One region of the Bradyrhizobium sp. Ken01 genome, then DNA from elsewhere that is predicted to be linked to it. Evidence: predicted binding sites of a transcription regulator. Region 1 holds the regulator's gene; the other holds the start of a gene.
What was found. Region 1 encodes LexA, which represses DNA repair genes until DNA is damaged. Its sites were predicted from a motif close to TGTTCNNNNTGTGTTCNG; they were not measured.

Region 1 (4,914 bases):
GATCGGCGTGCCCGCCGGGCGTATCGTGTTCTTCGATGATCTTGCCGAAAATATCGAGGGAGCGCGGGCGCGCGGCTTGACGGCGGTGCATGTGACCTCGCCCCGGGACGTCGGGAACGCATTGAAGGCATTGGGCATCTGACGACTATCTGTCGTCGCGAAACCCGACGGGAACAATTTTGAAAAAATTGAGGAACCCGATCACTTTGTGCATTTTTGTACAGAGTTCCCGGAACGGAATACCGCCTTCCGGACTCTTAGAGTCCGCTGGGACTTCTACGGACGGATGCATCATCGTGTTGGGCAAGACCTACCTCACCAAGCAGGCCTCTCTTCTTCTTGAATTCGCCAGGACAACTTCAGATTCGGATCTTTCCGCCAAGCTTGTGAGCAAGGCCGCCGACCTGAAATCCCAGGCCGATCCGTTGCCCGACAAGGATAAGGGATCCAAGGCGCCCGACGTAACATCCGGGCAGGCAGGCAGCTGATCGATGCAAGCCGGTGATTTCGTGGCTTCGATGACCACTTTCCTGCCGATCTCTCACGTTCTTCGGATCATGCCGCGACGCGCTTGATCCCGGCTTCCGGAACGATGCGAAGCGGCGGGATGACTGCCCCCGTTTTTGCCTCTGCGCCCGCGCTCGGCTAGAAGACTTGCGGAACATTCGCCCGAACGTGCCGAGCAGGAGTTTTCGCCGTGGCCTTGATGCCGGTTTCCGACGCGCTCGCCGCGGTGCTGGCGGATGCAGAGCCACTGCCGGAAGAAATGATTTCCCTCGACGAGGCCTACCATCGCGTGCTCGCGCGTGACGTCGCGGCGCGGCGCACGCAGCCGCCGCAGGCGATGTCGGCGATGGACGGTTACGCGGTGCGGGCGGCCGACGCCGCGACGATCGATTCGGAGCTCACCGTCATCGGCGAAGTCGCGGCGGGCCGACCGTTCGCCGGGAGGGTCGGCGCCGGCGAGGCCGTACGGATCTTCACCGGCGGCGTCATTCCCGGTGGCGCGGATGCCGTCGTGATCCAGGAAGACACTGTTGTCGCCGGCAAACGTATCACGATCAAGGAAGCCGCGATCGCCGGACGGCACATCCGCCCAGCCGGTATCGATTTCCGCGAGGGCGACGTGCTCCTGCGCAAGGGAAGCCGTCTCACCGAGCGCGACCTCGCGCTCGCCGCCGGCATGAATCATCCGCACCTTGCCGTTTTCAGGCGTCCGAAAGTCGCGATTCTCGCCACGGGCGACGAGCTGGTGATGCCGGGCACCACGCCCGGCCACGGCCAGATCGTCTATTCCAACGGCTACGCCCTGCACGCGCTCGCCCGCAGCGAGGGCGCCGAGACCATCGACCTCGGTATTGCCGCCGACACGCTGGAGGCGACCACCGCCGGCATCCGCAGCGCCCGTGAGAGCGGCGCCGACGTCCTGATCACGACCGGCGGCGCATCGGTCGGCGACCACGATCTGGTCCAGCAGGCGCTGCGGGACGAAGGCATCGCGATAGCGTTCTGGAAGATCGCGATGCGGCCAGGCAAGCCGATGATGCACGGACGGCTCGGCGCAATGGGTGTGATCGGCCTGCCGGGCAATCCCGTGTCGTCCTATGTGTGCGCTTTCCTGTTCATGGTGCCGCTGATTCGCGTCCTGTCTGGCCGTTCGGTGATTCACCACCGCCGTGAACGCGCCGTGCTCGGCCGCGACGTCGGCGCCAACGACCAGCGCGAGGACTATCTGCGCGCGCATCTGGAGGAGCGTGACGATGGCACACGCGTCGTTCTTCCCGTCAATCATCAGGACTCTTCGCTGCTTGCGAATCTCGCTGCAGCACAGGTACTTCTCGTGCGCGCACCGTTCGCGCCGAAGGCCGAAGCCGGCACGGCTTGCGAAGTGTTGCGGCTCCCCGTCTGAGCGTCCGGCAATGCGCGTTCCGCGAACTTTGCTCCGTTCACGGTAAATTAAGCAGTTGCGGAACATGTATCGAACATATAGTGTCCGTTCATGATTTGTTTCGAGCATGTAGCGGCTTATGGCCGAATTCAGCGTCTCGGAATCGGACGACATCAACCGGGGGACTTTGGTCGAGATGTTAACGCGCAAACAATACGAGCTTCTGCGGTTCATCAGTGAACGTCTGAAGGAAAGCGGCGTGCCGCCCTCCTTCGACGAGATGAAGGATGCGCTCGACCTGCGCTCGAAGTCGGGCATCCATCGCCTGATCACGGCGCTCGAGGAGCGTGGCTTCATCCGACGCCTGCCCAACCGCGCCCGTGCGATTGAAGTCATCAAGCTGCCGGAGCTCCAGGCAGCCGCCGGCAGCCGCCGCGGCTTCACGCCGAGCGTCATCGAGGGCAATCTCGGCAAGGTGCGTGCGGGCTCCAGCCTGCCCGCTGACGAGGGCGAACGTCCCGTGGCGGTGCCGGTGATGGGCCGCATCGCGGCCGGCACGCCGATCGAGGCATTGCAGACCCGCAGCCATACCATCAGCGTACCGCCTGACATGCTCGGCTCGGGCGAGCATTACGCGCTCGAAGTACGCGGTGATTCCATGGTCGAGGCCGGGATCCTCGACGGCGACATGGCGCTGATCCAGCGCAACGAGAGCGCTGATACCGGCGACATCGTGGTGGCGCTGATCGACGACGAGGAAGCGACGCTGAAGCGCTTCCGCCGTCGCGGCGCCTCGATCGCGCTCGAGCCCGCCAACGCAGCCTATGAGGTCCGCATCCTGCCGCCCAACCGGGTGAAGATTCAGGGCAAGCTGATCGGGCTTTACCGGAAGTACTGATAACGGAAGTACTTCATGCCGGAAGTGCTTCATACCCGAAGTACTTGGCGCCTTGCGCGCTTCCGATCGGCATCGCCGGTCGGAGATTGGAGCGGATCATCATCCGCTCCGGCTGGATGGTCTTTCTGGTTCTGCACAGACTATCCGGCCCCTCCTCCGGCGCTGGCTCCTCGCGACGCCGACGAAGCGGCACCGCTTCGCGGCTCGAGGAAACGGCGGCCAGCGGTCAAGTCCGCAACGGCATGCGATCGAGCAACCATTGCAACCAGCCGGCAATATTCGCGCACGCGCCTCCCGAATGCATCGCGGCGAGCTTTGTTCCTATTGGATTCGGGAAAGATAATGTGATCGCGGCTTGCGGAAGCCAGCCGCAGATTTGCCCACAACCAAGCAGAGCTTTCGTGCTTCCACTCTGATGGAGGCCTGCGCCTCGATAAGAGACGCGGGTTGCTATCCCAGCATGAGGAGCACCCGATGTGTGACTACAGCCTACATGCCGTCGCGTCGCGCCCCGCCGAAGTCGGCGAGACGATCGTCACGACAAGCTTCCGCGGCACCTCGACGCGCGGCTTCGCCTCCGCAGCCGATCCATCCGTTGCCGTCTGCCTGCTGCCGGGAACGGAGCTCGCCTTCGCCGACGACGTCCGCTACGACAATCGCTGGATCTGGACGCGCACCATCAATTCCCGCGTGGGCAAGTTCGGCAAAATCGATCCGCACGTCCCCGACCGCCATCACGACGCGATCGAATTCCCCGACGGCAAATATGTCCTGGTGACGCAGCTCGTCGAAGGCCAGCGAGCGACCGTGCTGCAACTGCCGGTGACCCAGTCGGTCACCGAGCGCGAGCACAAGGCGCAGATCATCGCCGACAGCAGGCAGCCGACCGTCACGCACCTGCCGATCGGCTGAAACAGCCGCCCTCCGGCTACGAGGTCGGAGGTCAGGATTGAATCGCCATCGCCGGCCGTGGCCGGCGAGATGGTGTAGTTTGCGCCCAGCGAATCCGAGCGGACGCACCGATCCACTGCGTTGCTCCGCACCATCAGATCAATCGTCGGCCTGCAAGTCCGTCTCCGCCGGCGTTGCGTCCTTGATGCGGGACGCGGTCGTCTTCGGCGCGAGGCTGCCGTCGAAATCACCCTCGCCGGCGCCGGCCGGCAACCAGGGGCGGCTCGTGCCTCTCGCCCTCACCGCCTGAACCGCAAAACCGTCGCCACGCTGCGTCAGCGCCAGCGCGCTCTGGCTGGCGAGCCGCTGCCGATCGACCACCATCGCGGCGCAATCGGGCGGCGCGGGACGTGTCGTCACCACCAGCGCGGCCCGACTGCAATCGTCCGCGAGAGCGTCGGCGCGGAGTGCCAGCGCGACCAGCCTCCCGTCGGCCAGTGGCGTCACGCAGCCGGATTCGTCACAGGACACGCCATCGGCCAGCGAGGCTCTGCCCGCATCGCGGGGATCGGCGTCGGCAGCGAGCCATTCCTTGAGCAGAAAGCTGTCCTTGTTCGTCCTGATCAGGTGCAGATATCCGTCCTTGCCCCGCACGGCGACGCTCGCGCCATCCCCGGCAATCAGGATGTCGGGCTGCCGCGCCGACAGTCCCCAGAGGATCGCTGCCAGCAGCACCAGGGCGCCGGACCAGCGTAGCGGCGTCCGCAACAAGCCCAGCACGATGATTCCCAGGCTCGCCGCGATCAGCGGCGCGATTCCGAACGCCGGGATGCGGCCGACCGCGCCCGGCAAGGCCGCGACCCAGCGCGAGACCGCGACCATCCAGTCGATGCCGATCCCCATCAGCCACCAGAACACGCTGTCCAGCCCGAACGGAGCAGCAAGCAGCCCCAACAGTCCCGCCGGCATCACCAGCGCCGAGACTACCGGCATCGCGCCGAGATTGGCGAGCACGCCGAACGGCGTGACACGGTGGAAGTGGAAAGCGGCGTAGGGTGTGGTCGCAAGTCCCGCAATCAGCGAAGCCATGAACAGCATCGCGATCTCGCGGCCGCCCCACATCGCAATGCGCGCGGTCGCCGAATGGTCCGGCGAGGCAAACAAATTCGGCATGCCGATCTGCACCAGCGCCACCAGGCCGAGGGTTGCCGCAAACGACATCTGAAAACTCGGATGC
Region 2 (4,914 bases), on a different contig from region 1:
CGGCCGCGCAATGCCGATCAGGCTGGCCCCCAGGTCGACGCCTGGGGCCGCACGGGTGACCGTCACAAGGCAGGTTCTCTTTTCCGGTCATCTCCTGCATAATGCGGCATGGCAAAAACAAAAGTGACCTTCAAAACCGTCCGCATTGCAGACAACGACTGGAAAATCCTGGCGGATTACCCGGACAGCGAACAGCGCGAAATCAAGGGCTTTACCAGCAAGGCAGATGCCGACGACTGGATCAACGGCGACCGCAAGATCGCGTGGCTCCGCTCCCAGGGATACGCCAAGTAAAGCGCGCATAAGTCACGCGCGCATCGTGTGACGCCCTTAGGGGTATGAGGCGCGCTTCGTCCCTCCCCGTTCCAGACGTTCTTTCCGTGCCGGCGCATTGCCGAGCAGGCGGCAACGCTCGCTTGTCTATCGCCTCGCGAGGGCGCCTGGTCGATAAACCTGTGACCGGGCATGCGCCGTTGAGACTTCGGTAACCTAACGCCTCCAAGCTCCTCTCAGTATCGTTGCGTTGGAGTAACCCACAGTGCTGGATTTTAACGAGCTGCGTGAACTCGCGGCTGATGTTCGCGTGTTCGTCGAAATTGCCGAAGACAAGGCCGAAGCGCTTCGCGCCGTCATCACCGCCTATGACGTGGTGCTCGCAATCTTCCCGACCGGAGAGGGCATGGGCCTTCACGTCATCAAGGGCGGCGAGATCCTGGACAGGATCTCGAAATCACGAACCCATACGAGCTACAGCCACACGGCCATTGCGGTTCCCGACCTGGAGCATGCGGAGGTGCTCAAGCACCTGACGGGCCCGGCCGACCAGCGGCTTGCGGCTTAGAGCGTTTTCAAGTTCGCGCGAAGAAAACGCGTCACAACAATCTGGAACGGTTCTGAGTCGATCAGAACCGAAAGTACCCTCATTGCAGACGAGAATTTTTGCACTCCGGAACGCCCTGTTTTAGGAACACGGTTTCTGCACTCCCGTTGGGCCACACAACCAACCAGGAGTTTGAGATGAAGAAGCTCATCATTGCGACTGCCGCCCTGGGCCTCATGTGCGGCTCCGCCTTTGCGCAGAACCAGACCGGCCCTGCCCCGCAGTCCGACAACATGCAGAAGCCCGGCATGACCAACACGGACAAGGGCACGATGAGCAGCGGCACGACCGGCATGAGCCATGACGGCATGAGCAAGGGCGGAACGGTGAGGCCCGACGCCTCCGGCCAGGGTGGCTCCGGCCCCGGCAGCGACCAGGGCGGCACCAGGACCCGCAGCAACATGAAGTAAGCCGGTTTCCTTGTACGGCCGGCTTCCCGGCCGCGTCGCTTCCACAAGCGGCGCGGCCATTTCATGACAAGGGTCTTTTTGGAACCTGCCGCGAATGCACTCCTCACAATCGTGCGCGCACCGGAACGGTCAGCTCTCGCCGCGAGTTGCCCCATCTCCAGCAAGGGAGATCGTCATGAGCGTTGAAGGCAAAGTGAAGGAAGGCGCCGGGTTCATCAAAGAAGAGATGAACGAACACGGCAAGTCCCCCGAGAGCCAGAAGAAGGCTCAGGAAGGTCGAGACCTGCGCAACGAAGGCCGGATCGAAGACGGCAAGCCGCCGAAGACGACCAAGCCGGGTACCGGTCACTAGGGCATTTTCGCGTGGACTGAATATCGGTTCGCGATAATTCTCCGGCCTGATTTTCGAGAACCGCCTCCGGCAATGTCGGGGGCGGTTTGTCGATACACGCGCCATCGCGTGCAAGGCTATCGATGTCAAGGCTATCGATATCAAGGCTATCGCATATGCAGAAACATTTGGCTGAAGCTCGACTGCGACCATCCTTCGAGATGCCCGCCTGCGGCGGGCCCTCAGTATGAGGGATGAGTATGCGGCAGCATTTCAACGCAGATGGATGCAGCCAAGCCTCATCTGGGCAGGTGGGCACCTTGCCGCGTCATGGGCGAGCCACGAACAAACAAGGAACAAAAAGCACAAGCCGGCATTGAACCTGAAAAGGAGAGATCGCCATGACTAACAATAAGATGGCTGACAAGACAGCTGACAACCCACGGACAACACACAAAAGGATCCGAAGGATTGGGTCTCCGGCGACGACCCGATGACCGGCGCCCAGGAATCCTACCTCAAGACCCTCGCCGAGCAGGCGCACAAGCCCCTCCCCGAGGAGAATCTGACCAAGGCAGAGGCGTCAGAGCTGATCGACACGATGCGGCAGAAGGCCGGGCTCGAGAAGTAGAGAGCTTCAGCATTTCGAAACTTGGGATTGACGGGGCGGCGGCCGACAGGAAGGCCGCCGATCGCTTTCGCGGAGCGCCAATTCGGACCAATCATCGACGGCGAGCGCGGTCCTGTAACGCAGGCTCGCGACCAGGCGGCTAATCGCTTCCGACGACCCTGACAGCGAGCTCAGCGACCGCACGACGGCCGGCCGCGACGAGGCCGTCGATTTCGCGTGTCTCGTGCTTGGCGCAGTGGATGATCCGTTCGGCGACATACCGGCGCGCGGCGTAGGCGTCCATCACCTCAGGCATCATCTCGCTGACGCGCTCCAGCGCCCTGTCCATCTGCGACAGCGTTCGTGCGTTGAACTCTTCCAGAAGCAACATCAACAGTCCTCAATCTCATCAAGATTACTTGTTGGGCGACGGACGCCGAAAGGCATGCACCCCGCGCGCCCTGCGAGATGGGAGAGCCTGACTCCACCAATGTCCGAAGTGCCGCCGATACCGAGAGAGGTTGCAGACGTTCGGCCGACGCGGCATTCACAAACGTTAAGCGCGATGCGTTTCGTTGGGCACGGGCGGTGTCAGTGCACTGTCCCGCAAGGGGAGCCATCGGTGTTCGCGAAGAGCACTGCGATCAGGCAGCCAACTGCGCGTCACCGTAATTCGTAATTCCCGACGGATAGGCCAATATCGGACATCACGGTCATTGCCAGATCACTTCCGTACATCGCGGATTGCCAGCTTGACCACTGTAACGAGGACGAAGGCGGGCGCCCCGTAAACGACGGCATTCACGGCCCAAGTGATGGCGACGCCCAGGAACACGGAGCTGCCGACCGCTCCCCAGAAAAGGTAAGCTGCGGATATACCCGGCATCTCCCATGCCATCACAGCGATGGAATAGTCGGTGAGCTGCTCCATGACGAGCAGCACCGTCGAGACGACCGCCCCGATTGCCAGTGCGATGATGACACCCGATTTCATTGTCTTCAAAGCCCCAACAGTCCCATCACGATCGGAATCATAAAAAAGGCTGCGAGGCCGAGGAGGCCTCCTACGGCAACCTTCACCCAACGCCGTTGGATTTTCGGCTCGAGCCATGTCGCCACTTTGACCCAGAGCGCATACGCCCATCCAGCAACAATTGAGCGGAGAAGTGCGAACAGAAGCTCGCCTAGAATATTGGCCATGGCGGTTAGTCGCGTCATGTCCGCGAGGAGTTCATCTGGCGAGGCCTTATTCAGCGCCGTTGGCATTAAGGACCATGCCTTTGCGTCGGATGGTGGCAGTCGTGCGCTAGCCGTAAAAAGACGATGCTTGAGGCAAATGTGTTGGATCAGCCCGCGCCTTGGGCTGCGCAACCGAATAGCCTCTTGGCTTAGCAACCCAGAATTGCCATCGTCCACTTTTGAGGTAAATGATGGACCAGAAATCATTCACGCATACAGTTATCGACGATGTTGTGGCTTGCGAAAAACGGATGCGTGCCAATGACACGCAAGGCAATCGACGGGATTACATCCGAGCGGTCTTTGCCGCTATCGAGGGTCTAAATTGGCGGCTTAAGCTGAGCATCCTCGAACAGAGCCGGCTGCATTCCGTCTTATCACCCCACGAGCACGCAGCGATGCTGGAAGAGACTTACAGCATAGATGAGCAAGGCAACGTTTCGGCTAGCGATACAAACACTCCGGTCGCATTATGCTACTCACCGTCATCATCAATCTCCATCGAATTACCCACCCCACGTCCTGTGCGGCTCACAAATGAGGCTTGATGAAATAATCATAGACATAGCTCGCAACGATCGACGAACCGACGCCGAATGCAAATGCCAGCACGCGATCCGTCCAGATACCTATGCGGGTTGGAAGTCTCAACACGACGCGCACAGATTCGGAGTCTAGTGCAGCAATCCCCTTGATAGTATTCAACCGCGTGCTCACACTCTGCCGCTGGGCTTCGGCACTCCTTATTTGAGAGTTGAGTAAAGCAAGATCCCTTTTGTTTGCCTCTGCAATCAACTTCAGCTCATCCATCGCTGATAGGGCTTCCGTCAGACCCGCACGAGCTGAATCTATCTTTTGAATTCGACTATCAATGGTCGTCGGCTCGATCTGCTTACCGAAAAAAATGTATCGACCATCGGTAGCGAAGGGCCGAATTCTTAGCTCCTTGTCGCCCGATGAAAAGGGACGCATGAACCGCAATAGTAAATTGAGCAAAATCTCGGTAATGTTGCAGGCCACGTCAATTATGAGACGGGTTCTGTCAGACATGAATCCCTCAGCAGCTAAAATTCACCCCTTACTTGTCATGCGTTAGATACACCACCTATTAGTGCAAGTCACGCTTTGCAATTGCGTGGCTTGATTCCACACTCGGCCCCTTACTTTCACAAGCCGCTCGGCCCCTCACGCACACGTGCACCCGCCCCCTGCCCCTCCTTCCACTTTCCTGCTATCTCCTACCCCCGCCGTCCCGGCCCAAAGCAAAACCCCATCCATCCAAGGGAGCAACAACCATGCGATACCTCCACACCATGCTGCGCGTGCGCAATCTCGATGTCGCGATGAAGTTTTACCAGGATGCGCTGGGACTGACCGAGGTGCGGCGGATCGAGAACGATAAGGGGCGGTTCACGCTGGTGTTCCTGTGCTCGTCGGACGATCT

Region 2: the regulator LexA is predicted to act here: its motif matches at 1,963-1,980, upstream of AC0L3S_RS03520 (DUF3072 domain-containing protein).

The regions. Positions count from the first base shown of each region.
Region 1 is NZ_JBVVPC010000036.1:44,519-49,432, forward strand. Features, by position in the region: gene AC0L3S_RS28490 (HAD family hydrolase) at 1-142, shown strand, start outside; gene AC0L3S_RS28495 (hypothetical protein) at 297-488, shown strand; gene AC0L3S_RS28500 (molybdopterin molybdotransferase MoeA) at 698-1,909, shown strand; gene lexA (transcriptional repressor LexA) at 2,085-2,786, shown strand; gene AC0L3S_RS28510 (hypothetical protein) at 3,261-3,698, shown strand; gene AC0L3S_RS28515 (ComEC/Rec2 family competence protein) at 3,837-4,914, opposite strand, start outside.
Region 2 is NZ_JBVVPC010000002.1:306,081-310,994, reverse strand. Features, by position in the region: gene AC0L3S_RS03540 (hypothetical protein) at 109-294, shown strand; gene AC0L3S_RS03535 (hypothetical protein) at 539-841, shown strand; gene AC0L3S_RS03530 (hypothetical protein) at 1,018-1,290, shown strand; gene AC0L3S_RS03525 (hypothetical protein) at 1,466-1,642, shown strand; gene AC0L3S_RS03520 (DUF3072 domain-containing protein) at 2,115-2,252, shown strand; gene AC0L3S_RS03515 (hypothetical protein) at 2,392-2,622, opposite strand; gene AC0L3S_RS03510 (hypothetical protein) at 2,956-3,225, opposite strand; gene AC0L3S_RS03505 (hypothetical protein) at 3,231-3,497, opposite strand; gene AC0L3S_RS03500 (hypothetical protein) at 4,002-4,520, opposite strand; gene AC0L3S_RS03495 (VOC family protein) at 4,766-4,914, shown strand, end outside.